4 regions of the Nocardioides sp. NBC_00368 genome follow, and region 2 is predicted to be linked to each of the others. Evidence: riboswitches for the same ligand, from Rfam matches in the RefSeq annotation. Region 2 holds a riboswitch; each other region holds the start of a gene.

Region 1 (7,659 bases), 2.8 Mb from region 2:
GGTATCCCGCTCGGTCGCGACGTGGGAGTGGAAGCGCTCGAGGCGGTCGGCGTCGCGTACGAGCACGAAGTCCCACGGCTGCGACATCCCGACGCTCGGGGCGGCGTGGGCGGCGGACAGGACGCGCTCGAGGACATCCGGAGACACCGGCTCGCCGGTGAACTCCGCACGGGTGTCCCGACGACGGTTGATGGCGTCGTAGAGGTCCATCAGGCACCCCCCGACCCGGTGGTCGAGCTTGTCGAGACCCGCGGGCGAGCCGCGTCGTAGAGGAACGACTCTCCGCCGTCGCGGGCCAGCGCGGGTCCGGCGAGGATGACGGCGGCCTGGCGCAGGCCCGCGTCCTCGACCGCGTCGGCGATCGTCGACACGGTCCCCCGCAGCACCTTCTCCTCGGGCTGGCTGGCGCGGTAGACCACCACGACCGGACACTCGGGGCCGTAGTACGGCAGCAGCTCGGCCATCAGCTCGCGGGTACGCCGGATCGCCAGGTGGAGCACCAGGGTGGCGCCGGTGGCGGCGTACGCAGCCAGCGACTCCCCCTCCGGCATCGCGGTCGATCGGGCCCGGGTGCGGGTGAGGACCACCGACTGGGCCACCAGCGGCACGGTGAGCTCGCGGCCGACCAGCGCCGCCGCCGCGGCGTAGGCCGGTACGCCGGGCGTCACGTCCCACGGCACTGCGGCCTCGTCGAGCCGCCGGGTCTGCTCAGCGACCGCCGAGTAGACCGACGGGTCGCCGGAGACGAGGCGTACGACCTGCTTGCCGTCACGATGAGCGGTGACGATCGCCTCGACGATCTGGTCCAGATCGAGCTTCTGGGTGTCGACCAGCTCGGCCTCGGGACTGCAGTGGGCCAACACCTCGGGATCCAGATAGGTGCCGGGATAGAGCACCACCTCGGCGGCCTCGAGCAGCCTCGTCGCGCGCACGGTCAGCAGGTCGGCCGCACCGGGGCCGGCACCGACGAAGTGGACGGTCATCGGATCGGTCATCGGACATACCTCGGCGTCCAGACCTGTCCGGACGCGGTCACCTGTGTCGAGCTCGCCCCCACGATGACCAGGCACTTCATGTCGATCGATGCGGGATCCAGGTCACCGAGGGTGGTCACCGTCAGCGACTCCTCGGCCCGCCCGACGTCGCGGCCGACGATGACGACGGTGTCGGGCTTGCGCTGCTCGAGGAGTACGTCGCGCGCCAGCCCGATCTGCTCGGTGCGCGAGCGCGAGGCGGGGTTGTAGATCGCCAGCACCAGGTCGGCCGCGGCGACCGCGCGCAGCCGCTCCTCGATGACCGGCCACGGCTTGAGGCGGTCCGAGAGCGACATCACCGCGAAGTCCGCACCGACCGGAGCGCCTGCCCGGGCGGCCACGGCCTGGACCGCGCTGACACCGGGCAGCACCCGGACACGTACGCCGGCATAGGCCGGATCCGAAGCCGCCTCGAACACGGCGGACGCCATCCCGAAGACACCGGCGTCACCGCCGGAGACGACGGCGACCCGCTCCCCCGCGAGCGCCAGGTCCAGCGCGTGCCGGGCACGGTCGACCTCGACCGTGTTGCCCGAGGCGTGCCGCTGCAGCCCAGCACGTTGCGGCACCCGGTTGACGTAGGGCGCGTAGCCGACGACGTGACCCACCTCGGCCAACGCGGCCGACACCTCGGGCGTCAGCCACCCGTCCGGCCCTGGCCCCAACCCGACCACGAGCACCTCCCCGCGCTCCGCACCCTCGACCGGCTCGGCCACGGAAGCCTCCGCCGAGCTCGTCTGCCGCATGCGGCCTGCCGAGGCGGAGGCGGGAGCGGTGTCCCCGGGAACCACGATGAGCGAGAAGTACGGCACCGACTCCGGATCCACGTCCGCCACCGGCAGCCAGCGCTCCTCGGGCTGCGAGGCACGCTCGACGTACCAGGCACCCTCGAGCCGCCCGGCCGCAGCCAGCGCGGCGCGAACCGCCGGGAAGGTCCGGCCGAGCTTCATGATGATGGCGGCCTCGGTGTCGGCCAGGCGCCGGGCGAGCTCGGCCTCGGGCAGGGTTCCGGGCAGCACGGTGAGGACGTCGGTCTGGCGCACCAGCGGCGTCGAGACGGCAGCGGTGGCGGCCGCGAAGGCCGGGACGCCCGGCACGACGGAGGTCTCGTAGACCTCCTTGAACCGGTCGTGGAGATACATCGAGGAGCCGTAGAAGAGCGGGTCGCCCTCGGCGAGCAGGACCACGTCGCGCCCGGCGTCGAGATGGGCCGAGAGCCGGACCGCGCAGGACTCGTAGAACTCGGCCATCGCCCCGACGTAGCCACCCGGGTGCGAGGTGGTGCCGGTGGTGACCGGGTAGCGCAGCTCCTCCTCCACCGCACCGGCCGGGATCAGCGATGAGGCGATCCGGCGGGCGTGGGACTGCTTGCGCACCCCGGCGTGGTAGGCGATCACCGGCGCCGCACCGATCAGCCGGGCGGCCTTGAGAGTGATCAGCTCGGGATCGCCCGGACCGATGCCGACGACGGTGAACCGGCCTGGGGTCACGCTGCTCATTCCTGCTCCTGGGCGAGTGCGTTGAGTGCGGACGAGGTCATCGCGGAGCCGCCACGACGGCCTCGCACGGTGACGTAGGGGATGTCGATCCCGTGGTCGTCGGCGAAGGCGGCGAGCGCCTCCTTGGACTCGGCGGCGCCGATGAAGCCGACCGGGCAGCCGACGATCGCGGCCGGCCGCGGACCACCGTCGAGGATCATCTCGAGCAGGTGGAAGAGCGCCGTGGGGGCGTTGCCGATGGCGACGACGGAGCCCTCCAGGTAGGGCTCCCACAGCGACAGCGCGGCCGCGGTGCGGGTCGTGCCCCAGGCCCGGGCCAGCGCCGGGACGCGGTCGTCACCGAGCATGCAGAGCACCTCGTTGTCGCGCGGCAGCCGGCTGCGGGTGACCCCGGTCGCGACCATCGTCGCGTCGCACAGGATCGGTGCCCCGGCCTCGAGCGCGCCGCGCGCGGCCTTCACCAGGCCGGGGTGGATGACCAGGTCGGCGGCGAGATCGACCTGTCCGCTGCCGTGGATCATCCGGACGGCGAGCCGCTCGGCGTCGGCGGGCACCGCGGAGAGGTCGGCCTCGCGCCGGATGGTCGCGAAGGAGTCGACGTAGATCGCGGGTCCCTGGTCGATGTAGTCGTAGCGCCGGGTCGGGCGCGCCTGCGGCGCAGGCACGAGTACGCCGCGCCACGGTGTCACCACGACCGCCGGCGCCCGCTCGACCAGCGCCTCGACGGCGGCGCGGTCCAGAGCCCCGTCGGCGGCGGCGACGTGCTCGCCGCCGGGCACCTCGCCGAACCCGAGCTCCTCGGCCGCGGCCGGCACCCGAGCATCGGCCGGGACCGGCTCGACCAGCGGGCCATCGAGCTCCGAGACGTGCCAGGCCGCAGACGGCCCCTCGCCGCGTACGTCCAGGAAGCGTGCGGCGAGCGCGACCAGGCGGGACGCGGCCTCGGCGAGCGGCACGACCGGCCCCCATGAGTCGCCGACGCGCAGCTGACCCTCAGCACCCGAGAGCGCCACCAGACCGAGATCGCACTCCCGCGAGACCAGGTCGCCGCGACCGTCGTCGAGCACGAAGAGAAACCGTCCCGGGAGCGCCGCCAGCCGGGGCGAGGCGCACAGCAGGCGGTCCAGCGACGCGGCGACGCCACGCAGGTCGGCCCGTCCGCCGGCGAGCCCGGTCTGCGGGGAGACCATCACGTTGCGTACGAGCTCATGGGTCTGCGCCGGCACCAGACCGGTCGCCTTCAGCGCGGTGAGCACCTCGCCGGGCAGCGCGCCGTCGACAGCGGGCAGGCCGCGCACCTGCAGGTTGGCGCGCCCGGTGAGATAGACGCGGCCGTCGCCGTAGGTCTCGGCGACGGAGATCAGCGACAGCAGCGAGGCGGAGGAGACGGACCCGCCGATCAGGCGCAGCCGCACCAGCAGGCCGTCCTCGGCCGGCCACGGACGGCCGACTCCTGGGCACCGGTCGGTTCGGACTCGGGACATCGCCACACCTGCTCTGGTCAGGTGCCCTTCCGCGGGGCACGTGGTGACCTGGCGGCGGGCGCCGCCAGAGCCAGCAGGTCTTCGGACTCGGAATCGATCGGTGCGGGACGCCTTCCCGGAGCCAGGCTCCAGTGGCTGCCCCTCCCGGAGGAGGTGCGTGCCCCGCCCGTCATCCTCACCGCTGCGCGTCAGTCCCGGACTCTCACCGGGTTCCCTGACCCCATCAGGCATGGAGTACGACTGGCAGGGCGAGACTACCCACTTGCGGACACGGCGCCGAATTGCTCGCGGCCCGGCCGCTGTTTGTGCCAGTGTTCGGCTACTCGGAAACTTCCACACGTCTTCGCACAGATGGAGTCCCCCGTGACCGGATCGGCTCGTCGGAAGCTGTTCGTTCTCGCGCCCGTCTCGGCGCTCGCGCTCGGTCTCACCGGATGCGCCACCACCTCGGAGTCGAAGGTCGCGATCGGTCTCGTGGTCCCGACCTCCGGCGCCCACAAGTCGATCGGCACCGACATGTCCCGCGGCTTCGACCTCTACCTCGACCAGCACGGCGGCAAGCTCGGTGGCCGGCTGGTCGACGTCATCGAGGCCGACGAGGGCGACCGGGTGAGCACCGGCGTGGCCGCGGTGTCCAGGCTGATCGAGGACGAGGAGGTCCAGGCGGTCGTCGGGCTGGTGGGCTCGGAGACGGCGCTCGCGGCCAAGGACGTCGCGGACAGCAGGGAGACCCCGCTGATCGTCACCGGCGCCGGGGCCGACCAGTTCGCCGACGGCTCTGACTACCTGTGGCGCACGTCCACGACCAACGCAGATCTGGGCGGCTCGCTCGGGAATGCGGTCGCCCAGGAGACCGACCGCGGCTCGGCCTACGTCGTCGCCTCCGACGACGCCGCCGGTCACGAGTTCTCCGACAGCTTCATGATCGCCTTCGAGGCGTCCGGCGGCGGCGTCGCGGGGCAGAGCTACACGCCGGCCGCCGTGACCGAGGACTGGTCGGGGCTCTTCGAGAAGGTGAAGAAGTCACGTGCGGACGCGATCTACGCCGCGTACACCGGGAAGGAGGCGGAGGCGTTCGTCCAGCAGTATCGCGACTCCGGCCTGGCCCGGAGCACCCCGCTCTACGGCCCCGGCTTCCTGACCGAGGGCGACGTGCTGTCCACCCTGGGCGGCGACGCGACCGGGGTACGGACGGTGCTGCACTACAGCGACGCCATGGACTCGCTGATGAACGACGCCTTCGTGAAGGACTACCGCAAGGCCTACGACGCGACCCCGACGGCCTACTCGGTGCAGGCCTACGACGCCGCGGCCGCGCTCGACAAGGCGCTCGGCCTCTCCGACGACGTCGACCGCAACGAGATCGCGGACTCCCTGGGGTCCGTCGGCACGATCGTCAGTCCCCGCGGGAACTGGACCTTCGACCCCAACCACAACCCCGACCAGTCCTACTTCCTGCGGGTGGTCAGGGGCACTGCCGACGGCCCCCGCAACGTCGTGCTGGAGGAGATCGCCTCAACGGGCAGCTGAGGCGATCTCCAGCTCAGCGATCCGCCTCGACCAGCTCGTGCTCCAGGTCCTCCTCCTTGCGGCGGAGCACGATCGACCCGGCGAGCGCGAGCAGCAGCGCGACGTACACGACGATCGCGAACGGCGACTGCACCAGCGTCAGCCAGTCTCCCTGGGCGATCTGCAGGGCCGAGCGCAGCTGCCGCTCGAAGATCGGCCCGAGGATCAGCCCGACCACCATCGGCGCCACGGGATAGCCGTAGCGGCGCATGAAGAAGCCCAGGATGCCGAGCACCAGGAGGACCATGACGTCCTGCGGGCTGAAGTGCACCGCGAAGGCGCCCAGGGCTGCGAACAGCAGGATGCCGGCGTAGAGATAGTGCCGCGGGATCTGGAGCACCTTCACCCACAGCCCGACCAGCGGGAGGTTGAGCACCAGCAGCAGCACGTTGCCGATGTAGAGGCTCGCCACCAGCGGCCAGACCAGGTCGCCGTGGTCCTTGAACAGCAGCGGCCCCGGCTGGATGTTGTAGTGCTGCAGCGCCACCAGGATCACCGCGGCCGTGGCCGAGGTCGGGATGCCGAGGGTCAGCAGCGGCACCAACACACCGGCCGCCGAGGCGTTGTTGGCCGCCTCGGGCCCGGCGACGCCCTCGATGGCACCGTGGCCGAACTCCTCCTTCGCCTTCCCGCGAGCGAGCTTGCGCTCGGCGGAGTACGACAGGAACGTGCCGACCTCGGCCCCACCGGCCGGCAGGGTGCCGATCGGGAAGCCGATCGCGGTGCCGCGCAGCCACGGCTTCCAGGAACGCCGCCAGTCCTCACGCGTCATCCAGGTGCGCCAGCCCCGGGTGACCGGGACGAGCTGCTGGGGTCCGCGGCGCAGCTGCGCACCCACGTACAGCGCCTCGCCGACCGCGAAGAGCGCGACCGCGACGACCACGACGTCGATGCCGTCGTTGAGCACGGGTACGCCGAAGGTGAACCGCATCTGCCCCGACATGCCGTCGACACCCATGAGCCCGATGAACATCCCGACGCCGAGAGCCGCCAGCCCGCGGGACACCGAACGGCCCAGCAGCGCCCCGACGGTGGTGAAGGCGAGCACCATCAGGGCCACCTTCTCGACGGGACCGAGCTTGACCGCGAGGTCCGCGGCCAGAGGCGCCAGGAAGGTGAGCGCGACCGTGGCGAGCGTGCCCGCCACGAACGACCCGATGGCGGCGGTGGCGAGCGCCGCGGCGCCCTTGCCGCGCTTGGCCATCTTGTTGCCCTCGAGCGCGGTGATCATCGAGGACGCCTCGCCGGGCGTGTTGAGCAGGATCGAGGTCGTCGACCCGCCGTACATGCCGCCGTAGTAGATGCCGGCGAAGGTGATCAGCGCGGCCGTCGGGTCCAGCGCGTACGTCAGCGGCAGCAGCAGCGCGACGGTCATCGAGGGCCCGATGCCGGGCAGGACGCCGACCGCGGTGCCGAGGATGACGCCGATGAAGGCGAAGGCGAGGTATTCGGGGTGCGCGGCGGTGGCGAACCCCTCCAGGAGCAGGGTCAGGTTATCCATGGAGGAACGCCACCCCTTCCAGGAACGGGCCCGGCGGCAGCGAGACGCCGAGGCCGCCGGCGAAGACGATCTGGATCGCGAACGCCATCACCAGCCCGATCAGCAGGGAGCGCCACCAGGGGCGGGCCCCCAGGATGACCGCGCCGGCGGTGAACAGCGCGGTGCCGGCCAGCGGCCAGCCGACCAGGCCGATCAGGAGGGCGTGGCCCAGGACGGCCGCGGCCAGCAGGCCGGCGGTGAGCCAGTCGGTGCCGCCGGAGAGGTCGACGTCCTCGCCGCCCTCGGCCTCGCCGCGCTCACCGCGCAGGACACGCACCAGGGTGATGCCACCGGTCACGACCAGCAGGCCGCCGACCAGGTAGGGCATCGTCCGCGGCCCGATCGCGCCGGCGGCGGTGACCGGTTCGGCGATGCTTCCCGCACGGACCAGCGCGAACACACCGAGGGCGAGGATGCCCCCGGCCATGGCCGGCTCCCCGAAGGAGAGCCGGCCAGGCTGGGTGGGGGTCTGCGTGGTCACTGGACGAGACCGATTTCCTCGAGCGTGGTCTGTGCGGAGGCGACCTCCTCGT
Region 2 (7,659 bases):
ACGACCGATCGCGCGTGGCAGGAGCCCGGCTCCCATCGCCACCCAGGCGGCCCCGAGCATCTGGTAGGGCAGCCACGGCCCGACGCCCGCGGTGACGAGCGCGGCGACGAACAGGCTCGTGCAGCCGAGCACGAAGCCGAAGGCGGGCCCGAAGACGCGGCCACCGAGGATGAGCATGAAGAAGACCAGCTCGACCCCGCCGGTGCCGGAGGAGACGGCACGCAGGACGGCCTCGATCGCACTGAGCACACCGAGGATCGCGATCATCCGGGTGTCGATCCCGCCCGCGGCGAGCTCGCTGAGCAGCACGACGAGCATCAGCGGCAGCAGCGCGAGGAAGATGAACGGCGGCTGCACCCGCTCGTAGCCGTGGAGCAGCAGCGGCCAGGCGAACATCATCAGCCCGGCGACGGAGATGATCATGAGCAGGAGGGCCGTGCGGGGCGAGAACCTGATCATCGCTTCCCCACCGCGTCGACGATCTCGCGCACGTTCAGCCAGCCCGGGCCGAAGACCTTGCTCACCTGGGGCGCGAAGGCGGGCGACTCGGCGGTGACGCTGCGTACGTCGCCGGCGGAGACCACCTCGCCGTCGGCGAGCACCACGACGTCGTCGGCGGCCTCGGCGACGAACTCGACGTCGTGGGTCGCGACCAGGATCGCCTTGCCCGCGCCGGTGAGGTCGCGGAGGATCTCGGACAGGGCGTGCTTGGCGGCGTAGTCGATGCCGCGGGTGGGCTCGTCGAGGAGCACGACCGGCGGGTCGGCGCTCAGGATCAGCGCCAGCGCCAGGGCGAGGCGCTGACCCTCGGAGAGGTCACGCGGGTGCTGGTCGTCGGGGATGCCCGGGACGAGGCTGTCCAGGATCTCCCGCGTCCGTGGCCCGCCGGCGTCGCACTCCTCGGCCACGGTCTCCAGGTAGAGCAGATCCGCCGCGGTCTGCGGCAGCAGCCCGACCAGCGTGCGTCGCGATTCGGGGTCGAGGGTCGCCGGATCCTTGCCGGCGACCTCCACCGACCCGGTCAGGCGCTTCTGGGTGCCCTGCAGCGTCCACAGCAGCGTCGACTTGCCCGAGCCGTTGCGTCCCATCAGCGCCGTCACCCTCCCCTGGGGCAGGTCGATCGAGACGTCGTGCAGGACCGGCGTACGCCCTCGGGTGACGGTGAGGCCGGAACTGGACAGGCACTTCGTGGACTTGTCGGGTGTTTCAGTGCCCGTCAAGCCGAGGGATCCCCGGTCGACCGGGTATCCCACAACCCTCGCCCGCCGCCTCGCATCCCGCACCGTGAGCGGCAGCGGCGACCAACTGAGCTCGCGGCCGAGCTCGACGAGCGGCGGCACGACGGGCGAGTCCTCGAGGATGTCGGCGGGGTCGCCGACGGCGACGGAGCCGTCACCGACGAGGAGCGCGATCCGGTCGGCGAAGGGCACGACGCGCTCGAGGCGGTGCTCGGCGAGGACCACGGAGGTGCCGAGGTCGTGCACGAGCCGGGTGATGGTGGCCAGCACGTCCTCGGCGGCGGTGGGGTCGAGGGCGGAGGTGGGCTCGTCGAGCACGACCACCCGCGGGTGGGTGGTGAGCACCGAGCCGATCGCGACGCGCTGCTGCTGCCCGCCCGAGAGCGTACGCAGCGACCGCTGCCGCAGCTCGGCGATGCCGAGCAGGTCGAGGGTCTCCTCGACCCGGCGCCGCATGGTCGCCGGCGGGAGGCCGAGCTGCTCCATCCCGTAGGCCAGCTCCTCCTCGACGGTGTCGGTGACGAAGCCGGCCACCGGGTCCTGCCCGACGTAGCCGATGATCCCGGCGCGCTCGCGCGGCGGCGTACGGATGATCGAGGCGCCGTCCAGCAGCAGGTCACCCTCCAGCGTGCCGCCGGAGAAGCGGGGCACCAGGCCGGCGATGACGCCGAGCAGGGTCGACTTCCCGGAGCCGGTCGGGCCGGAGACGAGCAGCAGCTCGCCCTCCTCGATGGTGAGATCGACGTCCTTGAGCACGTGCTCGGAGGAGTCGGGCGGGGTGAACGTGATCCCTCGCAGCTCGATCATGCGGCGGTCTCCTCCTCGACGAGTGATGCCGGAATCGGCGCGGCGACCGCTGGAACCAGCCCGACCAGCACTCCTGACATGGCCGTCAGCGTGACCCCGGGCGCGGTGCTCACCCCGGGGAAGGCCACCGGGACCTGCGACCGCGCGACCCACCAGCCCACGACCGCGACCAGCACACCGCTCAGCGCCACCACGATCTCCGGCCAGCGCCACCGGTCCGGCCGGTAGACGGTTCGTGAGACCCGGCGACCGGCCAACCTCAGCCCGATGGCCGCGGCCCCGACGCCGAGCACCAGCATGCTGGTCGCCAGCCAGCCCGGCGTGGTCCCGTCCAGCACCGCGTAGACGCCGGCACAGAGCCCGACGAGCGAGACCAGCATGAGCACCGAGGTGACCCGCCTGGTGGCGACCGGGACCCCGGCCGTACGTCCGTAGCCGCGCGTGTCCATGCCGGCCGCGAGCGCCATCGACCGCTCCAGCGCGTCCTCGAGCACCGGGACCAGGAAGCGGCGCAGCCGCTTGACCCTCCCGGTCGCCCCTGCCCGTAGCCGCTGTGCGGCGCGGACCCGCTGCACCGACTCGGCCAGCTGCGGCAGCACGGTCACCGCGACGACGACCGCGGTCCCGATCTCGTAGAGCGCCGGCGGCAGCGACCGCAGCAGTCGTTTCGGGTTGGCCAGCGCGTTGGCCGCACCGACGCAGATCACGATCACGCCGAGCCGCATGCCGTCGTAGAGGCCGGCCAGCAGCGCCTCGCGGGTGAGCGGCCCGAGCAGCCGGATCCCCAGCACCCATTCGGGAAGCGGGATCTCGGGCAGGTCGATGAGCACGTGACCCGGCACGGCACCCAGGAGCACCCGGAAGAGCACCCGGGTGGCGACGATGAACAGGGCGAGGCCGACGTAGAGCCGGAACGCCTTCGCCCACGGCTGCTCCCCGCGGCGGGCCGCGACCACGACCGAGACCACCCCCACCAGCAGCAGGAGCAGCAGCGGGTTGGTGGTGAAGGAGGCGTACGCAGCCAGGCCGATCGCCCACACCCACCAGGCCACGGGGTGCAGATCACGGGGCAGGCGCGCGACCGCTGCCTCACGAAGCACAGTGCTCATCGCCGACGCCACCACACGACACCGGCGACGGAGAAGAGGGCGAGGATCCCGGCCGGAGCGACCCAGCCGGGCAGCTGCCGGGGCTCGGAGGGCGAGTCCTCCGGAGATAACTCCGGCGACGGGCTTGAGGGCGCCCCCACAGCATCCCCAAGTTCCGTCGCCGGAGCGGTAACGACATCGTCGTCTATCCACGTGAACGCAACACCCTGCCCGGAGGTCACGCTGATTTCGGTAACATTTCTGGAGGCGTAGCTCCAGGCCCCGGATTCGTCGGTGACCCACAGCGACCAGTAGGCGTCGGCGGGCGGCATCTGGGCGCAGCCGGCGGTCTTCGGCCGGCCGTCGACCCGGCAGACGACGCTGGGCATCGAGGTCACGTAGGTGAGCGGATGCCCCGCCTTCTCGAAGAGGTCGGCACCGGTGTCGCCCTCCTCGGGCCGGACGCAGGCGATCTCGGGGTCGCCGCCCAGGGCGTTGGGCTCGACGACGACGGTGACGTCGTCGCACGCCTCCGCGGCAGAAGCTGGAGCCGGGGTGAGGACGGGTGCGGTGGCCCCGGCGAGGATCGCCAGGGCCACCATCGCGGACCGTAGGCTCAGCACGCGCTCTTCGTGGTCGCGTCCTTGGGCAGGAAGACGAGGGACGGCAGCGCCTGCGCGGCCGCGAGGCGGTACATCCCCTCGGACTCCTTGGCCAGCCCCTTGGTGTTGCCCTCGGTCAGGGCGGCGTCGTCGTAGGCCACCGCGCCGACGTCGTCACCGCAGGTCACGACGTGCTCGGAGACCCAGGTCGCGGCCTTCTCGGCAGCATCGGTCTCACCGGCGCGGCCGAACGCCCACCCGGCCAGGCCGGTGGTGTTGGAGTTGGCGACGTTGCCGGTCGCCGCCTTGAACGAACCGTCCTCGGCCTGGGTCTCCTTCAGCCACTCGACGCCCGCCTCGACGGCCTTCTCGGCCTCGGGAGAGGCGACCGAGGACAGCGCGATCAGCGCGAACGCGGTGGCGTCGGCGTCCGGAGCCGCCTTCGGGTCACCGTCGCAGGTCTGGTCGGCGGCCGCGGGGTCAGCCGTGAAGGTGACCCGGAACCAGCCCTCCTCGCACTGCTGCCCGGCCAGGAACTCCGCGGCGGCCGTGGCCTCCTTGCTCTCCGCGTTGCTCAGCGCCCAGACCGCGTACGACTGCCCGATGGTGTTGGAGTAGTCGGCCGCCTCCTTGTTCTTGGGGTCGAGCTCGTCGGCGATGCGGCCGTTCTCGGCGACGGTGCCCTCGAGCTGCTTCAGCAGACCGGGGTCGGAGGCATCGATGTTCTGCTGGAGGACGAGCGCCTTCGCGGTGGCCCCGGCCGAGGTCACGGTGCCGAACCCGGGCGAGGTGTAGGCCTTCTTGTTCGTCATCACGGCCGCGGCGATCGTGGCGATCTCCTCGTCGTAGCCACCGACCTCGGCCAGCGCGATCCCGATGTCGGCGCTGAGCCCGAAGTCGTCGGTGCCGTACTGCGCGTTGCGGGCCACACCCTTCGGCGCCTGGGCGACGAGCCAGTCGGCCACGGAGGTCGACACCTTCGCGTCGTAGGTGGGCTTCTCCCCCTCCTCGACGGCCTTCTCGCCGCAGCCGGCGAGCGAGGTGAGGGCGAGGGCGGCGGCGATGCCACCGAGGACGGTCTTCTTCATGGTTCCTTCCGCGCTGTTCGTCGGGAAGGCCAAGGGCCGACCCGCTGCTTTCCACGACAGCGTCAGGTCAGTACGCGTCCGTCGGCAGGTGCTCCGGCTCGCTCAGGACCCTCGATGTCCCGGGCCTACGGTTGCGGGTCAGCGCCGGGATTCGACCGGCTTCCCCCACCACGGCGTGTGTTGATTGAGGCTCTGCTTGATTCGGGGGTCATCTTATGCCGGGTCGGCCCTGCTTGCGGGATCGCCGTCGAGGAGTCACTCTGTCCCCATGCGCCACAGGATTCTCGGCCTTGTCGCAACCTTGATCTCGGCCACCCTTCTCTCCCTCTGCCCGGCCACGACGGCAGTCGCGGCCCCGGCTCGGGCCTCGGTCACGTACGCCGATCTGGTTGCCATGTTCGGCGACAAGGTCGGGAACAAGAAGACCGTCGAGACCGGGCTGCCGACCCTCAACCGCGCCATGTCCGACGCCCGGATCACGACCCCCTACCGGCAGGCGGCCTACCTCACCACGCTCGCCAACGAGAGCTCCTTCCACCACGACGCCAAGGGCCCCCACGACAAGCGGAAGTACGCCGGCCGCGGCTACATCCAGCTGACCGGCGAGGCCAACTACACCGACGCCGGCGCCTACTTCGGGATCGACCTGCGTCGTCGCCCCGAGCTGGCCCGCTCGCTGGACCACAGCGCGCCGATCTCGCGGTGGTACTGGACCGTCGCCCGCGACATCAACCCGCTCGCCGACGCCCTCGAGATGGGCAAGGTCAACGCGGCGATCGGCTATCCCCCCAACAAGGAGGAGGACGCCGAGCGCTGCCGCGACTTCAAGGCCGCGCTGAGGCACCTCAACGGGTCGGTGCCCAAGGGGATCAAGTGCGCCCGCCCGAAGCCGAAGAAGGCAGAGGACCAGGACCGCACCGCGGACGCGTCCTAGTAGGCGTACGTCACTTCTTGCTGTTGCGCTTGTCGCTGACCGCGATCGCCGAGGTGCCCTCGTCCTTGAGCTCGAAGAGGTCGATCGCCTTGATGAGCTTGGTCCAGGTGGCGTACCCGTAGTTGCGCGGGTCCTCGGAGGACTGGTTGCGGATGCGGGAGACGACCGTGCCGACCAGGGCCCAGCCGTCGTCGTCGGCGGCCGCGGCGATGGAGTTGCGCAGCAGCTGGATCAGCCGGGCGTTGCGCTTCAGCACCTGTCCCGTGGTCGCCGAGGAGGACGGCTTGCGGGCGGGCGTGGCACCGGCCTCGGAGTCGGCGTCGGTCTCCTCCTCGGAGCCGCCGAGCTTCTCGACCACGGTGAACCGGGTGCAGGCGCTCTTGAACGGCGCCGGGGTCTTCTCCCGGCCGTAGCCGTAGACCGCGCGGCCCTTCTCGCGCAGGTAGTGCACCAGCGGGGTGAAATCGGAGTCGGAGGAGACCAGTGCAAACGCGTCCGGGATCGCCGCGTGCAGCAGCTCCACGGCGTCGATGGCGAGCGCCATGTCGGAGGCGTTCTTGTGGGCGGTCAGGTCGAACTGCTGCATCGGCCGGATGGCCGCATCGTGCAGCTCCTCGATCCAGCCCTTGAGCTCGGGCTTGGTCCAGTTCCCGTAGGCCCGCCGGATGGTCACCTCGCCGTACTCGGCCAGGTCGTTCAGGATCGCGTCGATCTTGGCCGCGGGGGCGTTGTCGGCGTCGATGAGCAGGGCGATGCGGAAGGGCTCGGTCACGCCGGACAGTCTGCCAGTGCCACCCACCGCCGAGTCGGCTCATCCTGACCAAAACCACCGCCGAGTCGGCGCGTCATGACGCGCCGACTCGGCGGATTCTGTTGTCAGGACGAGCCGACTCGGCGTGGGATCAGGAGAGCTTCTCCAGGATCAGCTCGCGCACGCGCTTGGCGTCGGCCTTGCCGCCGGTCGCCTTCATGACGGCGCCGATGAGCGCACCGGCCGCGGCCTGGTTGCCGCCGCGGATCTTCTCCGCGACAGCAGGCTGGGCGTCGATCGCCTCATCGACGGCCGCACCGAGCGCGCCGTCGTCGGAGACGACGGCGAGGCCGCGGGCGTCGATGATCTCGGAGACCGTGCCCTCACCTGCGAGCAGCCCCTCGAACACCTGGCGAGCGAGCTTGTCGGTCAGCGAACCGCCGTCGACCAGCTTCTGCACCTCCGCGACCTGGGCCGGGGTGACCCCGACCTCGGCCAGCTCGACGCCGCGGTCGTTGGCGGCCCGGGAGAGCTCCGCCATCCACCACTTGCGCGCGGCCTGGGCGGAGGCGCCCTCGGCGACGGTCGCCTCGATCAGCGTCATCGCACCGGCGGCCCACACGTCACGCATCTCCAGGTCGGAGTAGCCCCACTCGGCCTGCAGCCGCGCCCGCTTCTCAGCCGGCGGCTCGGGCAGCGTGCCACGCAGCTCCTCGACCCATTCGCGGCTCGGCGCGACCGGGACGAGATCCGGCTCGGGGAAGTAGCGGTAGTCGTCGGCGTCGGACTTCGGCCGTCCGGCCGAGGTGGTGCCGGTGTCCTCGTGGAAGTGGCGGGTCTCCTGGAAGATCGCCTCCCCCGCGTCGAGGATCCCGGCGTGGCGCGACATCTCGAAACGTACGGCCCGCTCGACCGAGCGCAGCGAGTTCACGTTCTTCGTCTCCGTGCGGGTGCCCAGCTTGTCCGAACCCTTCGGGGACAGCGACAGGTTGACGTCGCAGCGCATCGAGCCCTGGTCCATGCGTACGTCGGAGACGCCCAGCCCCAGCAGGATCTCGCGCAGCGCCGCGACGTAGGCCTTGGCCACCAGCGGCGCCTTGGCACCGGTGCCGAGGATCGGGCGGGTGACGATCTCGATCAGGGGGATGCCG
Region 3 (7,659 bases), 2.8 Mb from region 2:
ATGACGTCGAGGTGGGTGATGCGGCGCGAGGCCTCGTCCCACGCAGGTGCCACGCCGAGCAGCGCGAGCACCTCGGCGACGTCGTCGCCCGACGTACGCATCGCGCTCGTGCCCCACACGGAGAGCCCGACCGAGGTCGGGTAGTCGCCGGTCTCGTCGAGGTAGCGCTGCAGCAGCGAGTCGGCCATCGCCTGCCCGGTCTGCCACGCCAGTCGGGAGGGCACCGCGCGCGGGTCGACGGTGTAGAAGTTGCGCCCCGTCGGAAGTACGTTGACGAGCCCCCGCAGCGGCGAGCCCGACGGCCCCGCGGGGACGAAGCCACCGTCCAGCGCGTGCAGCACGGCTCCCAGCTCGTCGGTGGTCCTCGCCAGCCGGGGCACGACCTCGGTCGCGGCGAAGGCGAGAACCTGCTGAACCGCCGGGTCGTCGTGGAGCGTCTCGGCGGCGGCCGGGTCCCAGCCGGCCGCGTCCATCCGCTCCACCAGGTCGCGCGCCTGGGTCTCGATCTCGTCGACGGCCCGGGTGTCGGCGCCCTCCTTGAGGCCGAGCGCCGCCCGCAGACCGGGCACGGCGCCGCCGACGCCGCCCCACACCTGCGCGGCGCGCAGGATCGAGAGGACCAGGTTGATCCGTGCCTCACCCTCGGGGGCGCCGCCGAGCACGTGCAGGCCGTCGCGGATCTGGGCGTCCTTGATCTCGCAGAGCCAGCCGTCGATGTGGAGCATGAAGTCGTCGAAGTCGTCGTCCTCGGGACGCTCCTCCATGCCGAGGTCGCGGTGGAGCTCGGCGGCCTTCATCAGCTGCCAGATCTCGCCGCGGATGGCGGGCAGCTTGGCGGGGTCCATGGAGGAGATCCGGTCGTACTCCTCCATCAGCGACTCCAGCCGCGCGATGTCGCCGTAGGACTCCGCGCGGGCCATCGGCGGCACCAGGTGGTCGACGATCGTGGCGTGCGCGCGACGCTTGGCCTGGGCGCCCTCGCCGGGGTCGTTGACCAGGAACGGGTAGATCAGCGGCATGTTGCCGATGGCCGCATCCGGGCCGCATGACGCCGACAGCGCTGCGTTCTTGCCCGGCAGCCACTCCATCGAGCCGTGCTTGCCGAGGTGGACGACGGCGTCGGCACCGAAGCCGTGCTCGAGCCAGCGGTAGGCGCCCAGGTAGTGGTGCGAGGGCGGCAGGTCGGGGTCGTGGTAGATCGCGACCGGGTTCTCGCCGAACCCGCGCGGCGGCTGGATCAGGATGACGATGTTGCCGGCCTGAAGCGTGGCCAGCACCAGCTCGTTGTTGTCGTTGACGAAGAGCTCGCCCGGCGTCGGCCCCCAGGTCTCGACCATCTGCTCGCGCAGCTCAGCGGGGAGATCCGCGGTCCACTCGTCGTAGTCGGCCTTGGAGATCCGGACGTGGGCGTCGGTGAGCTGGGCGTTGGTCAGCCACTCCTCGTCCTGGCCGCCGGCGGCGATCAGCGCGTGGATCAGCGCGTCACCGGCTGCGGTGTCGCCCTCCTCCGCGGCGACGGAGTCGAGGATGCGTACGACCTCGTTGTCGGTCCCCAGGTCGTAGCCCTCCTCGCGGAGCCGGCGCAGCATCCGGATCGCGGAGACCGGGGTGTCCAGGCCGACCGCGTTGCCGATGCGGGCGTGCTTGGTGGGGTAGGCGGAGAGGACGAGCGCGAGACGCTTCTCGGGGTTGGGTGTGTGGCGGAGCCGGGCGTGGTTGACCGCGATCCGGGCCACCCGCGCGGCCCGCTCGGGGTCGGCGACGTAGTGGGGGAGACCCTGCTCGTCGAGCTCCTTGAACGAGAACGGGGCGGTGATGATCCGGCCGTCGAACTCGGGGATCGCGATCTGGTTGGCCGAGTCGAGCGGCGTCACGCCGTCGTCGGAGGCCTCCCACTCCGCGCGCGAGCTGGTCAGGCAGAGGCCTTGGAGCACCGGGATGTCCAGCGCCGCCATCCGCTCCACGTCCCAGGCCTCGTCCTCGCCACCGGCGGAGGCGGACGCGGGCACGGACCCGCCCGCCGCGAGCACGGTCACGATGAGCGCGTCGAGGGTGCCGAGCGCCTCGTAGAGGTCGTCGGGCGCCGAGCGCAGCGACCCCGCGAAGACGGGTACGCCGGTGGCGGCCCCGGTCGCGTCGATGGCGTCGGCCAGCGCGTGCGCGAACGCGGTGTTGCCGCTGGTCTCGTGGGCGCGGTAGTAGAGGATGCCGATCCGGGGGAGGGTGTCGTTGGCGGGCGCAGGGCGCTCCGCGAACCCCCAGGCCGGCACCTCCGCCGGCGGCTCGAACCCGAACCCGGTCAGCAGGACCGTGTCGGAGAGGAACGCGTGCAGCTGAGCGAGGTTGGCCGGCCCACCCTCGGCGAGGTAGCGGTGGGCCTCCGCGGCTACGCCCATCGGCACCGTGGAGTGCTCCATCAGCTCGGCGCTCGGCTGCTGCTCGCCGCCGAGGACCACCACCGGGGTGCCGCGCTCCTTGACGGCGCTCAGGCCGTCCCACAGGTCGGTGGGGGAGCCGAGCAGCCGGAAGACCACCAGGTCGGCCTCGGCGACCACGGCCTCGAGGTCCGTCGCCCGCGACGGGTTCGCCCAGGCGTAGTCGGCTCCGCTGGCACGGGCCGAGAGCAGGTCGGTGTCCGAGGTGGACAGAAGGGCGATGCGTACGCGTGCAGGGTCGGCCATGCCGGGGTCCTCCTAGGGGTTCTCGCCCCGTCGATCGGTCGGATAGCCCGTGGCCAGTGTCTGGCTGTGTCCGTGCCCAGAAGCTGTACGGACGTCACAGTGGCGGAACCGCCCCGGACTCTCACCGGGTTCCTGCGCCACGAGCGTGCTCGCAGCCTACCCCGCCTGACGCGCCAGCCAGGCCTCGCGGGTGATCTCGTACTCGACCTCGCCGTCGGCATGTCCGAGGAGCGGCTCCTCCCAGTCCTGCTGGAAGCCACGCACGAAGCTCATCCCGACCGAGACCATCGTCGCGCGGGAAGCCTCGTTGACGGCCATCGTCTGCGCGATCACCCGGTCGATGCCGAGGTCCTCGAACCCGTGCCGGAGCAGCTCGAGCGAGCCCTCCTTCGCGTAGCCCTGCCGCCAGTTCCGCTGGGGGAGCCGGTAGCCGAGCTCGGCCGCATCGGTGCGCGGCGGGTTGTCGGGCAGCTCGAACATGTAGAGCCCGACGGCCTCACCCGCCGCCGAATACCCGACCCACTTGCCCAGCGCATCCGTCTCCCGCGCCGAGCGGAGCCACTTGTGCATCCGCTCCTCGGTCTCCGCCGGCGTCAGCGCACGGGTGAACAGGAAGCGCAGCACCTCCGGATCCGAGTTGAGGTCGACCAGGAAGGGCAGGTGCTCCTCGCTCAGCGGGACCAGTTCGAGGCGCTCGGTGCGCAGGCGGGCTTGCGGCATGGGCGAGACGTTAGCCAGGACGTACGCCGCTGGCACCTGGTTTCTCGGCCGCGCCGAGGTGGTGCAGCGCCCGGCGGGCGGCGTGGTAGCCGCACATGCCGTGGACGCCGGCCCCCGGCGGGGTGGCCGCGGAGCAGAGGAACATCCCCGAGATGCCGGTGTCATAGGCCGCGAGGGTGGGGCGGACGACGAGCTGACGCAGGGTGTTGGCGCCGGTGGAGATGTCGCCACCGACGTAGTTGAGGTTGTACGTCGCGTAGTCGGCCGGCGTGGTCACGTGCGTGGCCACGACCTGCTCGCCGAAGCCCGGGGCGAAGCGCTCGATCTGGGCCAGCACCGCGGCGGTGGCGTCGCCCTCGTAGGCGTGCGGGACCTGGGCGTAGGCCCAGACCGGGTTGAGGTCTGCTGCCGAGCGGGACGGGTCGGCGACGTACTGCTGGCCGAGCAGCACGAACGGGCGCTCCGGCATCCGGCCGGCCGCGATCTCCCGCTCGCTCGCCGTCACCTCCTCGATCGTGCCGCCCAGGTGGACGGTCCCGGCGCGGCCGATCTCCGGGTCACGCCAGGGGATCGGGCCACGGACGGCGAGATCGACCTTGTACGCCGAGGGCCCGTGCTGCCATCGCCGCATCGCCCGGCGCTGCCGTCGGGGAAGGGCCTCGCCGACGATGTCGGCGAAGCCTCCCGGGCTGGTGTCGAACAGGGTGGCGTCGGCGTCGGGCAGGTCGGCGAGGCTGCGGACGGTGGTGCCGGTGACGATGTTGCCGCCCAGATCCTCCAGCAGCCCCGCCATCGCGAGGGTGATCGCCTGCGAGCCGCCTTCGGCGACCGGCCATCCGTGCCGGTGGCCACTGACGATGAGCATGGTGCCCACGGCGGCCGTGCCGGGGCTGCCCAGGGGACGGAACGCATGTCCGGCGCACCCGGCGAAGAGCGCCTTCGCCCGCTCCTCGTGGAACGCCCGGGCGAGCACGGTCGCCGGCGGAGCGGCCCGCAGGCCGAAGCCTGCCATCCGGAACGGGTGCCGCGGCGGGCGCAGGATCGGGCCGAGGATGTGGTCGGTGATGGCGTCGAAGCCGCGTACGACCGGGCCGAACACCTGCTGCCAACGCTGCTCGTCAGCACCCAGCCCCGCGGCGGTCTCCTCGACGGAGCGATGCAGCAGCGCGGCCTCGCCCCCGTCGAGCGGATGGGCGAGCTCGACCTCGGGGTAGCGCCAGCGCAGCCCGTATCTGTCCAGCTCCAGCTCGCGCAGGAGCGGTGAGGCCACCCCGAGCGGGTGGATCGCCGAGCAGATGTCGTGCCGCAGCCCGGGGACGGTCAGCTCGGCGGTGCGGGTGCCCCCACCGACGGTCTCCGCGGCCTCGAGGACGGTGACCCTCACGCCGTGCTGCGCGAGCACGATCGCGGCCGCGAGGCCGTTGGGTCCGGCGCCGACGACGGTCGCGGTGATGGTCATGCCCGCCAAGCTATTCGTTCAGCACCCGGTTGGCGACGGCAAACGCGGTGTTGGCGGCGGGTACGCCGACGTAGATCGAGGTCTGCAGGAGCACCTCGACGATCTCCTCGCGGGTCAGCCCGTTGGTGAGCGCGGCGCGGAGGTGGAACTCGAGCTCCTCGAAGTGGCGCCCCGCGACCAGGGCGGTGAGGACGCCGATCGAGCGGTCCCGGCGGGCGAGCCCGGGGCGGGTCCAGATCGTGCCCCAGGCATAGCGGGTGATCAGGTCCTGGTAGTCGCGGTTGACGTCGGTGATCGCGGCGGTGGCCCGGTCGACGTGGGCATCGCCGAGCACCTGGCGGCGTACGTTCATCCCGGCCGCATAGGCCGGGTCGGCCGCGGTCACGTGGGCGGTGATCAGGCTGGAGACGGCGTGCGGCGCCTCGGCGGGGGCGAGGTGGCCGACGGCGTCGAGGGTGACGAGCCGCCCGTTGCGCACACCGACGGCGATCTCCTCCAGCGAGGCGGGTGGGGTCGGGGCGTCGTCGACACCCCCGATCGCCAGGACCGGCGCGGCGATCTCGGCGAGCCGCCCGCGTACGTCGTACGCCGCCAGCGCCTCGCACACCAGCGCGTAGCTCTCCGCGTCGGCGTCGCGCAGCGAGTGGAGCAGGGCACCGCCCCGCGCGGGCTCGCGCTCGAGGAAGCCGGGGGAGAACCAGCGCTGGGTGGAGCCGGCGATCTGGGAGGCGGTGCCGGCGCCGCGTACGGTCGTGGCACGGTCGTTCCAGCCGTCGGGCTCGCCGATCTTGGCCCCGGTGTTGGTGAGCACCGCGGCGCTCACCCGGGTTGGTGCGTCGAGCAGCAGCTGGAGGCCGACCGCGCCGCCGACCGAGTCGCCGGCATAGGCGAACGCGCCGTGGCGCTCACCGCGGTCGGTGAGGACCCGGTCGACGCAGGCGAGCACGCCCGCGGCGAGATCGGCCATCGAGAACGCGTCGGTGGTCGGCGCGCCGTGGCCGTGGCCCGGGAGCTCCCAGCCGATGACGTGGAAGCTGTCCGCGAGCAGCTCGGCCGTGGCGGCCCAGAGCGCGGTGACCGAGGTGCCCAGGGACGGGCCGACGACCAGGACCGGCTTGCTCGGGTCTCCGGCCAGCTCGACAGGGGTGATCCTCGGCGTCATGACAGGTCCTTCCAGATTCCGGCGGGGGTGGGTGCGGGATACCCGGTCGACCGGGTACCCCTGGGGTTGACGGGCACTGAAACACCCGTCAACCCCACGAACTGCCCGTCCAGTACGTCCGGTATGCCCATCAGGCGAGATGCTTCCATGTCTCGATGGCGCGGGCGATCGCGGAGTCGATGAGCGCCCCGGTTGCGCCGAGGTAGTCGTCCAGCCCTGCGGCGGCCTCGGAACCGGCCAGGATCTCGCCACCCACGAACCCGGTCAGCGACCGCTGCTCGGCCAGCAGGTCCGCACCCGCGGCCTCGGCGGTGGCGCGCATCCGGGCCGCGTCGACGCGGAGCCCGGCGAGCAGCTCGGTGGTCTGCGAGCCGGCGACGACGCTGCGGCGGGCCAGGGTCTGCAGGGTCTCCCACTCGACGTGCCAGGCGCCGTCGGGGCGTTCGTCGACGTAGCTCGCCGCGGCGGTGTGGAGCGTCGCGGCCAGCGGGGGAGCGGCGAGGGCGTGGCGGCGGATGAGGACCGAGAGCACCGGGTTGGACTTGTGCGGCATCGTCGAGGAGCCGCCGCGCCCCTCGCCCGCCGGCTCGGCGAGCTCGCCGATCTCGGGGCGCGTGAGCAGCGTGATGTCCGTGGCGATCCGGCCCCAGGCGTCGGCCGCGGTCACCAGCGCGTCGCCGGCTGCGGTCAGCGGGGTGCGGGTGGTGTGCCAGGGCCTTCGGGGGGTGAGGCCGAGGGCGGTCGCCGTGGTCTCGGCCGCCGTGCGCGCCGCGCCGACCGGGTCGGCGAGGCCACGGAGCCGGGCCAGTCCCACGACCGCGGCCAGGGTGCCGGCCGCGCCGCCGATCTGGGCGGGTAGCGACGTCCGCGCGCGCCGGAGCGCCTCGGCGGCATCGGTCAGCCCGGAGAGCCAGGTCGCGGCCTTGAGGCCGAAGGTGACCGGCACCGCGTGCTGGGTCAGCGTGCGGCCCGACATCACCGTGGCCCGGTGCCCCCGCGCGAGACCCACCAGGGAGGCGGCCTGGGCGGCGAGCTCGTCCTCGACCCGGTCGAGCACATCGCGCAGGCAGAGCACGAGCGCGGTGTCGACCACGTCCTGGCTGGTCAGGCCCTTGTGGAGCCACCGGGCGGCCTCGCCCTCGAGCCGGCCGCGTAGGAGCTTCACCAGGCCGATGACCGGGTTGCCCCCAGCCTCGGCACCCTCAGCCAGCCCCGGGACGTCGGCCTCGGAGACCAGGACGGCCAGTGGCGTACGCGCTTCCTCGGGGGCTATCCCCGAGGAAGCGGTCGCGGCCAGCCAGGCCTCCTCGACCCGCACCATCGCGGCGAGATAGGCCGCCTCGGAGAAGAGGTCCCCGGCGCGCTCCTCGCCTGGCCACAGCAGCGACATTCGACTCCTCAGCCGTAGTTGAGAAAGGTGGTCTCGCGGTCGCCCTGCAGGTGGATGTCGAATCGCAACCCGGTTGCGTCCGCAGTGGCCACCAGCGTCGCACGCTCGTCCTCGGACAGCGACACCAGCAGGGGGTCGCCGGCGTTGGCGGGGTGCTCGGGCAGGTAGACCCGGGTCTGCAGCTTGTCGAGCAGACCACGGGCGAAGACGGTGAGCGCGAAGAACGGTGCCCTGCCCTCCGCGGCGG
Region 4 (7,659 bases), 2.6 Mb from region 2:
GGCCGGGTCGAGCGGGGCGTCCACCTCCTCCTCGACCTGGTCGGCTTCCACGAGGCCCTGGTCGGCGCCGACCTGGTGGTCACCGGCGAGGGTTCGTTCGACCACCAGACCCTGTCCGGCAAGGCCCCGCTCGGCGTACTCGAGGCGGCGGCGAGGCGCGGCATCCCCGCCGCCGTCCTGTGCGGCCGCACCACCCTCTCCTCCGCTGAGGCCGAGCAGGCCGGAGCCACCACGGTCCGCGCGCTGACCGACCTCGAGCCGGACCCCGAGCGCTGCATGACGAACGCCGCCGAGCTGCTCACACAGCTCGGCGGCGGACTCGTGTAACACGTCGTTCGTAGGTCTACCCGGTCGTTCTGATAGGGCGAGTAGTCCTACGAACAGCGTGTTACACGGGGATGGGCGCCGAGGAGGCGTAGATCTCGACCCGCCCGTCGTTCCGGCGAGCAAGCTCACCGGAACGGGGCTCGCAGGCTCAGAAGTCGAAGTCGTCGATGTTCGACTCCTCGAAGACCGTCGGCTCACCGAGGACGACGACGCCGTCGGCACCGACGGTGTACTCACCCAGGTCACCGGCCTCGAAGGTGTCGCCCTCCTTGCCCTCGATGTCACCGGAGGCGAGAGCCTCGGCGGTGTACGCGGCCAGGTAGCCGAGCTGCTCGGGGTCCCACAGCGCGAAGGACTTCACGGTGCCGTCCTTGACGTACTCCCGCATCTGGTTCGGGGTGCCGAGACCGGTCAGCGCGACCTTGCCCTTGTACTGCGAGTCGGACAGGTAGCGCGCGGCCGCGGCGATGCCGACCGTGGTCGGGCTGATGATGCCCTTGAGGTTCGGGTGGGACTGCAGCAGGCCGGCGGTCTTGTCGAAGGAGGTCTGGTCGTCGTCGTTGCCGTAGACGGTGTCGACGAGCTTGATGTCGGGGTGGTTCGCGGCCAGCTCCTCCTCCATCAGCTTGATCCACTCGTTCTGGTTGGTGGCGTTGGCCGCCGCGGAGAGGATCGCGATCTCGCCCTTGCCGCCGATCTGCTCGGCGATCAGGTCGACCTGGCTCTTGGCGATGCCGGCGGCGTCGGCCTGGCTGACGAAGACGTCGCGGAACTGCGGCTCGGTGTCGGAGTCCATCGTGACGACCTTGGTGCCGGCGTTGCGGGCCTCGTCGAGGGCGTCGCCGATGGCGGTCGGGTCGTTGGCCGAGACGACGAGCGCGCCGGCACGCTGCTGCGTCGCGGTGTTGATGAAGCTGACCTGGGAGTCGGGGGTCGCCTCGGTCGGGCCGACCTGCGACCACTTCGTGCCGATCTCGTCGGCTGCCTTCTGGCCGCCCGCGTCGGAGGCGTCGAAGTAGGGGTTGCCGAGGTTCTTCGGGATGAAGGTGATGCTGCTGGTGTCGCCGCCACCCTCTCCATCGCTGCCGCTGCCGCTCCCGCCACCGCAGGCGGACAGGGTGAGGCCGAGGGCCGCAACGATGGCGACGGCACTGCCGGCGCGTCGGAACTTGCTGGTCATGTCTCTCACTCCGATTTCTTTGAGTTCTTCGAGGATGGTTTGTCCGAGCTCTGCTCTACCCGTTCTTTGGGCAGCCGATAGGTGCCGACGATGCGACCGGTCCAGCCGAGGACGCTGGCCGCGATGACCGCTGCGATGAGGAGTACGCCGGTGATGATCTGGATGAGGTTGGCGCTGAGTCCGTCGAGGCGCAGCGCGCTGCCGATGGTCCCGATCAGGACGACGCCGGCGATCACCCCGGGGATCGCGCCGCGGCCGCCGAAGATGGACACCCCGCCGAGCAGCACCGCCGCGATGACCTGCAGCTCCATGCCGGTGGCGTTGTCACCCCGCGCACTGCCGTAGCGCAGCGTGAAGTAGATGCCGGCCAGCCCCGAGATCAGGCCGCTGAGCGTGAACAGGATCAGCTTCGTACGGTCGACGTTGACACCCGAGAAGCGGGCCGCATCCTTGCTGAGACCCGCGGCGAAGATGCCCCGACCGAACGGCGTGAAGTGCAGGACGACCGCGAAGAGCACGATCAGGACGACCAGCGGAACCGTCATCAGCGGGATCTGGGAGTCGCCGATCCGAGCCTGTACGACATCGCCCCAGGCGTCGGGCCAGTCGGTGATCGCGGTGGTGCCGAGCGCGCCGACCGCGATCCCGCGGAAGAGCGCCATGGTGCCGATCGTGACGGCCAGCGACGGCAGCCCGTAGCGGGTGACGAGCACGCCGTTGAGCGCTCCCGCGACCGCGCAGGCGAGCAGCGCGAGCACCATCGCGGCCACCATCGGGAGGCCTTCACGGTGCAGCACCCCGAACAGGACGCTGGAGAGCCCGACGACGCTCGCCACCGACAGGTCGATCTCGCCGGTGATGATGATCAGGGTCATCGGCAGCGCGATCAGCAGGATCGGCGCGATGTCGAGCACCAGGAAGTAGACCGTGATCGGGTCGGAGAAGTTGAGGATCGCGATCGAGGCGTACGTCCACACGACCACGAGCAGGGCGATGATCGCCGTGTCCCTGGTCATCAGGGTGCGCTGCCACCACGGCTTGGCGTGCGCGGCGTACGTCCGGGCGGGCGCCTTCTCGGAGAGCAGGCTGGTCATGCTTCTTCCCTCTCTGCGAGGAGCTTGTCGTGCTGACGGCGGGCGAAGTAGCGGTCCAGGACGATCGCGCCGATGATCAGCGCGCCGACGACGGCCTGCTGCCAGAAGTCGGGGATGCCCAGGACCGGGAGCGCCCGGTTGATGGTGGTGAGGAGGTACGCCCCCAGAGCCGCCCCGAGCACGGTGCCGCTGCCGCCGAAGATGGCCACGCCACCGACGACGGCGGCGCCGACGGCCTCGAGCTCGATGCCCAGGCCGACACCGGAGCTGATGGTGCCGTAGCGGGAGACGTACAGGATCCCGGCGAGGCCCGCGAGCGCACCCGAGGTGGCGAACGCCTGCAGGACCCGGCGCTTGTCGCGCAGCCCGTAGAGCGTGGCGGCATCGGGGTCGGAGCCGATCGCGTAGAACTCGCGGCCGACGCGGGTGGAGCGCATCAGATAGATGGCCACGGCCAGCAGCGCGAACGAGATCCACGCCAGGTTGGGGATGAACAGGAACGATCCGGTTCCGAAGTCGAGCAGCCCGGGCGGGATGTCGGAGGCGTTGATCCGGTCGCTGCCGGCCCACTCGAGCATGATCCCGCGGTAGACGTAGAGGGTGCCGAGGGTGATCACCAGCGCCGGCACCTTCGCGAAGGCGACCAGCACCCCGTTGACCAGACCGAGCACGGCGCCCGCGGCGACTGCGATCAGCACGACGAGGATCACCGGGAGCCCGGTGTCGAGGAAGAGCCGACCGGCGAGGTACGCCGTCAGCCCGAGGGTCGACCCGACGCTGAGGTCCACGTTGCGGGTGACGATCACCATCGCCTGGCCGATCGCCAGGCAGACGAGGATCGCCGGGGTCAGGGTGAGGTCGCGCCAGCCGTCGGTGCTGAACAGGAAGTTGGGGTTCACCGCCGTGGTCACCACGAGCAGCAGGATGAAGGCGACGGCGATGCCGGTCTCGCGCTGCTTCAGGAGCCAGGTCAGCCGGCTGGCTGCTCTGTGGCGTGGCTGCGGCGCGGCCGGGGCAGGCGCGTCGAGCGTGGTGGTCATGATGCCTCGCTGACGTTCAGGGTGGTGGAGTGGTGGGCCGTCGCCGCGCGCATGACGGCCTCGGGGGTCGCCTCCTCGCGGCTCAGCTCGGCCGTCTGGTGACCCTCGCTGAGGACGATCACGCGGTCGGCCATCCCGAGCACCTCGGGGAGCTCGGAGGAGATCATCAGGATCCCGAGGCCCTCCTGCGCGAGCGTGGAGAGCAGTCGGTGCACCTCGGACTTGGTGCCGACGTCGATGCCTCGGGTGGGCTCGTCGATGATCAGCACCTTCGGCTGGGTGGAGAGCCACTTGGCCAGGACGACCTTCTGCTGGTTGCCGCCCGAGAGGGTGCCGGCGAGGGTGTCGAGGGTCGCGGCCTTGACCTCGAGCCGGGCGGCCCAGTCGGCGGCCGAGCGGTTCTCGATGCCGGTGCTGATCAGCCCGGTGCGGGCGAGCCGGCCGCTCGTCGGAAGCGTGATGTTGCGCGAGATCGGTGCGTCCAGGACGAGGCCGTGCTGGCGGCGGTCCTCGGGGACGAAGGCCAGTCCCATCTCGATCGCGCGTCGCGGGTCACCCGGCGGGACCGGCCGCCCGTCGAGGGTCACCTCACCGCTCTCGTAGGGGTCGACGCCGAAGATCGCCTGGGCGACCTCGCTGCGCCCGGCACCGACGAGGCCGGCCAGGCCGACGATCTCACCTTCGCGGACGGTGAGGCTGATGTCCTGGAACAGGCCGGTGCGGGTGAGGCCGCTGACCTCGAGCAGGGGCTTGCCGACGGTGGCCTCGAGCTTCGGGTAGAGGTCGGAGACCTCGCGCCCGACCAGTCGCTGGACGATCTCGTCCTCGGTGACCGCGGCGATCGGGTCGGTGGAGATGTAGGCGCCGTCGCGCATCACCGTGATGGTGTCGCACAGCGCGAACACCTCGTCGAAGCGGTGCGAGATGAACACGACGGCGCAGCCCTGGTCGCGCAGCGTGCGCGCCACGGTCATCAGTCGCTCGACCTCGTTGCCCGACAGGGCCGCGGTCGGCTCGTCCATGATCAGGACCTTGGCGTCGAGCGAGAGCGCCTTGGCGATCTCGATCAGCTGCTGGTCGGCGATCGAGAGACCCTCGGTCGGGCGGTCGGGCTCGATCGGCACGCCGAGCCGGGCGAAGAGCTCGATGACCTCGGTGCGCATAGCGGCACGGTCGATCCTGCCCCAGCGGTTGGTCGGCTGGCGTCCCATGAAGATGTTCTCGGTGACCGAGAGGTCGGGGAAGAGGGTCGGCTCCTGGTAGATGACCGCGACGCCGGCCTGCTTGGCCTCGGCGGTGTTGCGGAAGTCGACCTGCTCCCCGGAGAGCAGATAGTCGCCGGCGTCGCGGCGGTAGAGCCCGGCGACGATCTTGACCAGGGTCGACTTCCCGGCTCCGTTCTCCCCCACGAGCGCGTGGATGGATCCGGCCTCGACCCGGAGGCTTCCAGACCGGAGGGCGCGTACGGGGCCGAACGACTTGGCCACGTCCCGCAGCTCCAGTGCGGCGGGTGTGTCCGGCATGGGCAGCTCCTCGAATTGAAAGGTTTCAAGCCTGGTTTACGCTAGTGATGGCAATCACATACGTCAACACTCTTCGGCCGCTAATTTGAGCGAGGTTCGGACTTTGTGGTCAGACCGGCACGACGCCCACCCACATCCAGGCGGGAATCCTGCCGCGTCAGACCGCGTTCAGAGACCCATGCACGCACTCTGGGTATGGGCACATCCGCACGCGTCGTCCCTCAACGGACGGTTGCAGGAGGCGGGCCGGAACGCTCTCGTCGCGACCGGCTGGACCGTCGACGAGATCGACCTCTATCGAGAAGGTTTCAATCCACTTCTGGTGGAACGGGGCGAGGCCGACGTACGCCACCACCAGGACCGCCTGCGGGAGGCAGATCTGCTGGTCGTGCAGTTCCCGCTGTGGTGGTATTCGGTGCCGGCCATCCTCAAGGGCTGGATCGACCGGGTCTTCGAGTCGGGGTTCGCCTTCGACGTACCGGATCCGGAGACCGGCAAGCCGCTCAAGTACGGCAAGGGCGGCCTGGCCGGCAAGCGCGCCCTGACCATCGTCACGGCCGGCGACCGGGCCGCGACCCTGGGCCCGCGCGGGATCAGCGGCCACATCGAGGACGTCCTGTGGCCGCTGCTGCACGGCACGTTCTGGTACACCGGGATGGACCCGCTGCGTCCGCACCTGATCACCGACGCCGACCTCGTCGACGCCGAGGTCATGGCACGGATCGAGGCCGACCTGAGCGTACGTCTCGAGGGCGTGATGACGGAGCCGCGGATCGCCTACCGGCCGATGGTCGAGGAGCAGTACGACCACACGATCAAGCTCCACGACTCGGTTGCGCCCGGGCAGGACGGGCTCAGCGCCCATCGCGAGGGCTGAGGGCGTCACGGCGGCGGGCGGGCGCGCCTGCTACGGTCTTCGGGCCAGCCGCTCGGGACGTAGTCCCGGCACGGGAACCCGGTGAGAGTCCGGGACTGACGCGCAGCGGTGTGGGTGACGGACGGGACACTGTGCCACTGGGCCCTCGGGTCTGGGAAGGCGTCTCGCGCCGGTCGATCCCGAGTCCGAAGACCTGCTGGCCCTGCAGCAGACCGCTGCCGGTCAGCACGGGCGACGCGCACCAGCCCGCGACCCGCTCGAGGACCGACGTGCACCTGTCTCGCACCATCCGACCGACCCTGATCCGAACGGTCGCCGCGAGCGCCGTGCTGGTGCTCGGCGCCGCACTGGTCGGCTGCGGAGCCGGCCAGCCCTCCGGCGCGCAGCAGGCGGCGGCCGACGCCGGCGACGCTGCCGGCTTCCCGTTCACGCTGACCAACTGCGGTCGCGAGATCACCCTCGAGGCGCCACCCGAGCGGGCGGTCTCGCTCAACCAGGGTTCCACCGAGATCCTGCTCTCGCTCGGCCTCGCCGACCGGATGGCCGGCACCGCGGTGTGGACCGACCCGGTGCTCGACTCGCTCGCCGAGGACAACGAGCGCGTCCCCCGGCTCGCTGACGACTGGCCCTCCTACGAGCGCGTACTGGAGGCCGAGCCCGACTTCGTCACCGCCTCCTTCATCAGCACCCTGGGCGAGGGTGGGGTGACCACGCCGGAGGACCTGGAGAAGCTGGGCGTCGGCTCCTACCTCTCCCCCGCCGAGTGCGTCAAGGACAACGAGGGCGACGACGACGGCACCCGTCTCGACCCTCTCGAGATCGAGACGATCTTCCAGGAGATCACCGACCTGGCGCGGATCTTCGGCGTCCCCGACCGCGGCGAGAAGCTGGTCGCCGACCTGTCGCAGCGGCTGGAGGCCGCCCGGACGAAGGCACCCGCCGGCGAGGTGAGCGCGATGTACTGGTTCGCGAACTCCGAGTCGCCCTACCTGGCCGGCTGCTGCGGCGGCCCCGGCATCATCGGCCGCACCCTCGGTGTGGAGAACGTCTTCGACGACACCACCGACGAGTGGCCGCAGATCAACTGGGAGACCGTCGCCGAGCGCAACCCCGACGTCATCGTCCTCGGCGACCTGACCCGCAAGAGCCAGACCGCCGAGACGGCCCGCGCCAAGATCGACTACCTGAAGAGCAACCCGGTCACCGCCCGGATGGACGCGGTCCGCAACGACCGCTTCGTGACGGTCTCCGGCGCCGAGCTCAACCCCTCGATCCGCACCGTCTACGCGGTCGAGAACGTCGCCGACCAGCTGGCCGCCCTCGGCCTCCGCTGATGTCGGCGCGCCGCGTCCCCCGCGCCGGCGTCCTGCTGGCCCTGGCTCCCCTGGTGGTGGTCGCCTCGGTGGCGGGCGCCATCACCGTCGGCCCCTCCGACCTGAGCATCGCCGACGTCTACGGCGTCGTGGCCGACCGGGCCGGGCTCGGGTCCTCCGAGCTGACGCTGCTGCAGCAGAGCATCGTGTGGGACCTGCGGCTGCCGCGTACGTTGCTCGCGGGGATCTGCGGTGCGGGTCTCGCCATCTGCGGGATCATCCTGCAGTCGCTGCTGCGCAACCCG

Evidence for each region. A riboswitch is a leader RNA that binds a small molecule or an ion and turns the genes downstream of it on or off. The one in region 2 is predicted to bind cobalamin.
Region 1: another riboswitch for cobalamin. It lies ahead of OG984_RS28290 (nitrite reductase); the one in region 2 lies ahead of OG984_RS12215 (prenyltransferase/squalene oxidase repeat-containing protein).
Region 3: another riboswitch for cobalamin. It lies ahead of OG984_RS28390 (cobaltochelatase subunit CobN); the one in region 2 lies ahead of OG984_RS12215 (prenyltransferase/squalene oxidase repeat-containing protein).
Region 4: another riboswitch for cobalamin. It lies ahead of OG984_RS29255 (ABC transporter substrate-binding protein); the one in region 2 lies ahead of OG984_RS12215 (prenyltransferase/squalene oxidase repeat-containing protein).

Annotation. Positions count from the first base shown of each region.
Region 1 is NZ_CP107970.1:5,914,450-5,922,108, reverse strand. It holds gene bluB (5,6-dimethylbenzimidazole synthase) at 1-210, opposite strand, end outside; gene cobM (precorrin-4 C(11)-methyltransferase) at 210-995, opposite strand; gene cobJ (precorrin-3B C(17)-methyltransferase) at 992-2,533, opposite strand; gene OG984_RS28295 (precorrin-8X methylmutase) at 2,530-3,138, opposite strand; partial or broken gene OG984_RS28290 (nitrite reductase) at 3,826-4,017, opposite strand; cobalamin riboswitch at 4,073-4,276, opposite strand; gene OG984_RS28285 (ABC transporter substrate-binding protein) at 4,381-5,547, shown strand; gene OG984_RS28280 (tripartite tricarboxylate transporter permease) at 5,561-7,087, opposite strand; gene OG984_RS28275 (tripartite tricarboxylate transporter TctB family protein) at 7,080-7,607, opposite strand; gene OG984_RS28270 (Bug family tripartite tricarboxylate transporter substrate binding protein) at 7,604-7,659, opposite strand, start outside.
Region 2 is NZ_CP107970.1:2,565,987-2,573,645, forward strand. It holds gene OG984_RS12195 (ECF transporter S component) at 1-459, opposite strand, end outside; gene OG984_RS12200 (ABC transporter ATP-binding protein) at 456-2,045, opposite strand; gene OG984_RS12205 (energy-coupling factor transporter transmembrane component T) at 2,042-3,154, opposite strand; gene OG984_RS12210 (hypothetical protein) at 3,151-3,756, opposite strand; gene OG984_RS12215 (prenyltransferase/squalene oxidase repeat-containing protein) at 3,750-4,823, opposite strand; cobalamin riboswitch at 4,890-5,011, opposite strand; gene OG984_RS12220 (glycoside hydrolase family 19 protein) at 5,092-5,757, shown strand; gene OG984_RS12225 (NYN domain-containing protein) at 5,768-6,529, opposite strand; gene gatB (Asp-tRNA(Asn)/Glu-tRNA(Gln) amidotransferase subunit GatB) at 6,660-7,659, opposite strand, start outside.
Region 3 is NZ_CP107970.1:5,940,320-5,947,978, forward strand. It holds gene OG984_RS28390 (cobaltochelatase subunit CobN) at 1-2,681, opposite strand, end outside; cobalamin riboswitch at 2,716-2,838, opposite strand; gene OG984_RS28395 (GNAT family N-acetyltransferase) at 2,838-3,401, opposite strand; gene OG984_RS28400 (phytoene desaturase family protein) at 3,412-4,860, opposite strand; gene pcaDC (bifunctional 3-oxoadipate enol-lactonase/4-carboxymuconolactone decarboxylase PcaDC) at 4,871-6,022, opposite strand; gene OG984_RS28410 (lyase family protein) at 6,153-7,412, opposite strand; gene pcaG (protocatechuate 3,4-dioxygenase subunit alpha) at 7,421-7,659, opposite strand, start outside.
Region 4 is NZ_CP107970.1:6,116,181-6,123,839, reverse strand. It holds gene OG984_RS29285 (glycerate kinase) at 1-327, shown strand, start outside; gene rhaS (rhamnose ABC transporter substrate-binding protein) at 476-1,507, opposite strand; gene OG984_RS29275 (ABC transporter permease) at 1,513-2,601, opposite strand; gene OG984_RS29270 (ABC transporter permease) at 2,598-3,641, opposite strand; gene OG984_RS29265 (sugar ABC transporter ATP-binding protein) at 3,638-5,164, opposite strand; gene OG984_RS29260 (NAD(P)H-dependent oxidoreductase) at 5,343-6,041, shown strand; cobalamin riboswitch at 6,070-6,256, shown strand; gene OG984_RS29255 (ABC transporter substrate-binding protein) at 6,311-7,375, shown strand; gene OG984_RS29250 (FecCD family ABC transporter permease) at 7,375-7,659, shown strand, end outside.